Regions from separate parts of the Streptomyces sp. NPDC033131 genome, predicted to be linked through region 2. Evidence: riboswitches for the same ligand, from Rfam matches in the RefSeq annotation. Region 2 holds a riboswitch; the other holds the start of a gene.
The links. A riboswitch is a leader RNA that binds a small molecule or an ion and turns the genes downstream of it on or off. The one in region 2 is predicted to bind cyclic di-AMP.
Positions count from the first base shown of each region.

Region 1: another riboswitch for cyclic di-AMP. It lies ahead of ACZ5XS_RS00395 (C40 family peptidase); the one in region 2 lies ahead of ACZ5XS_RS36165 (M23 family metallopeptidase).

Region 1 covers NZ_JBVIPA010000001.1:92,403-94,595, reverse strand. Annotated here, with positions in the region: gene pcrA (DNA helicase PcrA) at 1-762, opposite strand, end outside; cyclic di-AMP (ydaO/yuaA leader) riboswitch at 1,140-1,293, shown strand; gene ACZ5XS_RS00395 (C40 family peptidase) at 1,302-2,193, shown strand, end outside.
Region 2 covers NZ_JBVIPA010000040.1:18,370-20,562, forward strand. Annotated here, with positions in the region: gene ACZ5XS_RS36165 (M23 family metallopeptidase) at 1-859, opposite strand, end outside; cyclic di-AMP (ydaO/yuaA leader) riboswitch at 871-1,027, opposite strand; tRNA gene ACZ5XS_RS36170 (tRNA-Met) at 1,331-1,404, opposite strand; gene ACZ5XS_RS36175 (dihydrofolate reductase family protein) at 1,682-2,193, opposite strand, start outside.

The DNA of each region.
Region 1 (2,193 bases), on a different contig from region 2:
GTCGAAGTCGAGGGCGTTCGCCTCGCGCAGCCGTGACTGGTACATGGCGTAGGCCTGGGCGAGGGTCTTCTCGAAGCCGTCGGTGGCCTGGGCGGCGAAGTCCTCCTCGTCGATCAGCTCGTTCTTCAGGTTCGAGACCTTGGCGCTGAAGGACTTCGGCGGGAAGCGCTTGGGGTCGAGGTCGAGGTCACGGCAGACGAGCGCCATCAGACGCTTGCTGTCGGCCGCGTCGTAGATCGAGAAGGAGGAGGTGAAGCCGAGCTTCTTGGACTCCCGCCGCAGGATCCGCACACACGCGCTGTGGAAGGTCATGACCCACATCGCGTTCGCGCGCGGGCCGACGAGCTGCTCGACGCGCTCCTTCATCTCGCCCGCGGCCTTGTTGGTGAAGGTGATCGCGAGGATCTGGCCCGGATGCACGTTCCGCTCGCCCAGGAGGTGGGCGATGCGGTGGGTGAGCACCCGGGTCTTGCCGGAGCCGGCGCCGGCCACGATGAGCAACGGGGTGCCCTGGTGCACGACCGCGGCGCGCTGGTTCTCGTTCAGCCCGTCCAGGAGGGCGGCCGCGTCCACCACCGGGCGCGGGGCGCCGTCACGGTAGTACGCGTCCCGGTCCGGCGGCACGTCGAACTTCCCGCCGAACAGATCGTCCGGAACCGGCTCCGGTACGTGATCGTCCTCGGGGGGTGGCGGGTGTTCCTCCTCGTGGGCCCGGGGGGCCTGGAGGTTCGCCAGGAAGCTGTCGTCAAAGAGGCTGCTCATCGCTCTCCGAGTCTAGGGCGCCCCACTGACAGCCCGCCGCCGCCCCGAGAACATCGCCTGATTCGGCGGGCGCCGTGGCAGAAAGGCTCGCAGAGTGGGCGGGACAGGCGACTTACCGTCCGCAAGGGTGTCATTACGGTCCGCGATCAGGGCGGTCGAGCCGATGGGCCACCGATGGATCGCCTGCCGAAATACGCGTATACCGGAGCAGACCACTCCGGATTGATCACGGTATGCGGCAACCTGACCCGAGGTCACGAAAATGTATCGGGCATATCGAACATCAACCTTCACAGGGGCCACACCAGTTGGCTACCGTGCCGGGCAGGCCGTACGACCCCCTCCGGCGAACGTCGCCGGGCCGCGCGGCCTCCGCCGAGTCCGACGCGCCGCCGCGCGCCCGGAGCCGGGGACCCACCGACCTTGGGGTGAATCGGCCCGCGTCCCTCCGGGGAAGGGCCGTAGGGCAAACCTTCCTAACCACCCGCCCGAACCCGACAGCTAACTCGGTAGGCGGAACGTGGAAGGAGTCGCCTCCCTTGGCGTCGCACCGCAAGTCGCGTCCTTCGGGCACGCGCGTAGCAGGTATACGGACCCCCGCCCTTGCCACGGCCGCCCTCACCTCCGTGGCCCTGCTGTCCCAGACGGCCAACGCCGTCCCGTCGGCCGACGACAAACCGAGCCTCGAAGAGGTCGAGAAGAAGGTCGACGACCTGTACCGGCAGGCCGAGTCGGCGACCGACAAGTACAACGCGGCCGAGGAGAAGACCGCCAAGCAGCGCACGCGCGTCGACACTCTCCTCGACGACGTCGCCAAGCGCACGCAGAGCCTCAACGAGGCGCGGGAGGAACTCGGTTCCTTTGCCGCCGCGCAGTACCGCAGCGGCGCCTCCACGCCCGACACGGCGACCTTCCTGCTCGCGGACTCCCCGCAGGACTACTTCGACCAGACCCAGTTGATGGGCCGGCTGACCAATCGCCAGAAGGGCGCGGTCGACGACTACGTCACCGAGCAGTCCGCGACGATGAAGAAGCGCCAGGAGGCCACCGAGAGCCTTCGCACGCTCACCGAGTCGCAGGGCGAACTGAAAACCGCCAAGGCCACCGTCCAGAAGAAGCTCGCCGAAGCCCGGACGCTGCTCTCCCAGCTGACCGCCGAGGAGAAGGCACGGCTCGCGGCGATCGAGCAGAGGAAGCAGCAGGAGGCCGCGGCCAAGGCTGCGGAGCTGGCGCGACAGCAGGCGGCGGAGCAGAAGGCCCGGGAGGAGGCGGCGGCTCAGCAGGAGGCGAACGACAGCTCGTCGAGCTCGTCCCCCTCGACCTCCCCCTCGACGTCCACCGCCACGGACCCGTCGTACGCCACCAAGGCCGCGAAGGCGCTCGCCTTCGCCCGCGCCCAGATCGGCAAGCCGTACGTCTGGGGCGCCACCG
Region 2 (2,193 bases):
ACTGGTGGGCGTACCAGACCTCGGTGCCGTCATCGAGGGTGAGCACGGTCTTGTAGCCGTACGACCCGTCCCAGCCGGCCTGCGTGATCGTGCCGGTGTGGACGGCCTTGATGAGGGTGCCCGTGGGCGCGGCGAAGTCGAGGCCGGTGTGGTAGCCGGACGACCAGAGCGAGCCGGCCTGACCGAAGGTGGAGGTGACGGTGTACGAGGAGGTCGGCAGCGCGTACTGCTTGGCCAGCTCGGCCAGTCGCTCGGCCTCGGCCTTCCTCTCGGCCTCTTCCTCCGCCTTCTGCTTGGCGGCGGCGGCCTTGGCCTTGGCCTCCTTCTCCGCCTCGGCGGCCGCGTCGGCGGCAGCCTTCTCGGCGGCGGCCACCGCGTCGGCGGCGGCCTTGCTCTCGATCTGGTCCTGCTGCTGCTCGGCCTGGGCCAGGATCCGGGCGCGCAGCGACTCGCCGGCGTCGGCGGTGCCCTGCTCGGTGTCGGCCGAGGCCACGGCGACGCTGCTGAGCGGGGTGGCGGAGCCCTCGGCGGCGTCCGAGTCGTCGGAGATGAGGGAGCCCACGTTGGGCAGGTCGGGCATGGAGATCGACACCGGCGGCTTGCCGGTCTGTGCGCTGGCCATGCCGCCCGCGCCGACAGCGGCTATGACGCCGACGCCGAGGACGGTGGAGCTGCGGGCGAGTCCGCCGCGCTGCTTGGCGACACGATGCCGGCCACGTACGGATCGGATGGACTCCTCGGTGGGATTCCACTCCGTCCAGGGACCCTCGTCGCTGCGGTACTCGCCGTAGCCGAAGGTCTCGCTGTCACGCTGGCTCGGCACGAACGGGGCCTCTGGAGCAGGCCGGTTTGACGCCACGTGGGCGTACTCCTTTCCTTCCTTCTCGCCTACCGGGTTAGCTGACGGGTTCGGAGCAGGAAGGTCTCCTACGCGCGTATACCGCCCGTGAGTTCACGGTGGCATCCGCGCGATTCACCCCAAGTGGTGGTTCCCCGGTTCCCTTGCGGAATTCGGCGCGTGCGCACGGAGCCGACTCTTGTGACGGCTGGGACGACCGCGCTGCGTTATCGAACGTTAATAGACCCGGGGCCTGGATTCCAAGCTGTTCCTCTTGATCATTAACCTTTCCGCCCAGGACTTACGTCCCATGACCGGCGAAAATCGGGCGAGTTGACCAGGACTCAGCAACCCCACAGCTATTGACGGTATGTCAGCTGTAATGCGGAGGGCGGTCGCCCGGTCACCGCTCGCAACAACGAAACTCCCACGCAACCCACGCAAACACCGAGGGCCGGAACCCATTTCTGGATTCCGGCCCTCGGCCTTCAGTAGCGGGGACAGGATTTGAACCTGCGACCTCTGGGTTATGAGCCCAGCGAGCTACCGAGCTGCTCCACCCCGCGTCGTTGTGTCTCCACTGTACGCCATCCGGAGGGCAGAAGTCGCATCGGGCTCCAGCCACCCCGCCCCGCCCACCTGCGGGAGGACGCTCCCGCAGCCGCGTACGGCGGCAAGGGGCCGTGTCTGGGGGTGTCCGCCCGCAGCGGTTGGCGCGTCAACACCGGCACCTCGATGGCCAACCGATTCCGCGCCGTTCCGAGGACGGACACCCCCCGACACGGCCCCGACCCCCCTGACCACAAGGCGCACAGCGCACCTGCAGCCCTCCTGGTCGCGGCATCAGCCGAGCAGATGCAGATTCGGCGCCTGGGCCCGCCCCTCGAACTCGGGAAGCACCACCACCTCCACACCCTCGGCCGCCAGCACCCCGCTCCCGTCGGCCTCCGCGACAAACGTGTCCGGCTCCCGCCAAGCGGTCACCACCCGCCGCACCCCCGCCTCGAGGATCAACCGCGCACACGGCGCCGGCCGCGACGCCCGCCGCGCACACGGCTCCAGGCTGCTGTACACCGTCGCGGCCGTCAGCCGGGGATCACCCGGCGCGATCTTCGCCAGCGCCGCCTCCTCCGCGTGGACGACAGGGTCGTCCCCCTCCCGGGAGTGGCCGCGCGCCAGCTCGGTCCCGTCGGCCGCCACCACCACCGCCCCCACGCTGAACGCCGTACGCGAGGGCGGACACGCGGCCGCCAGTTCGCAGGCGAGAGCCAGCCAGTGATGGTCGGCGGCGGAGGGGAACCGCCCACCCGGTGCCGTCGGCTCGTAGCGCATCAGCACCACGTCGCCCACCGGCC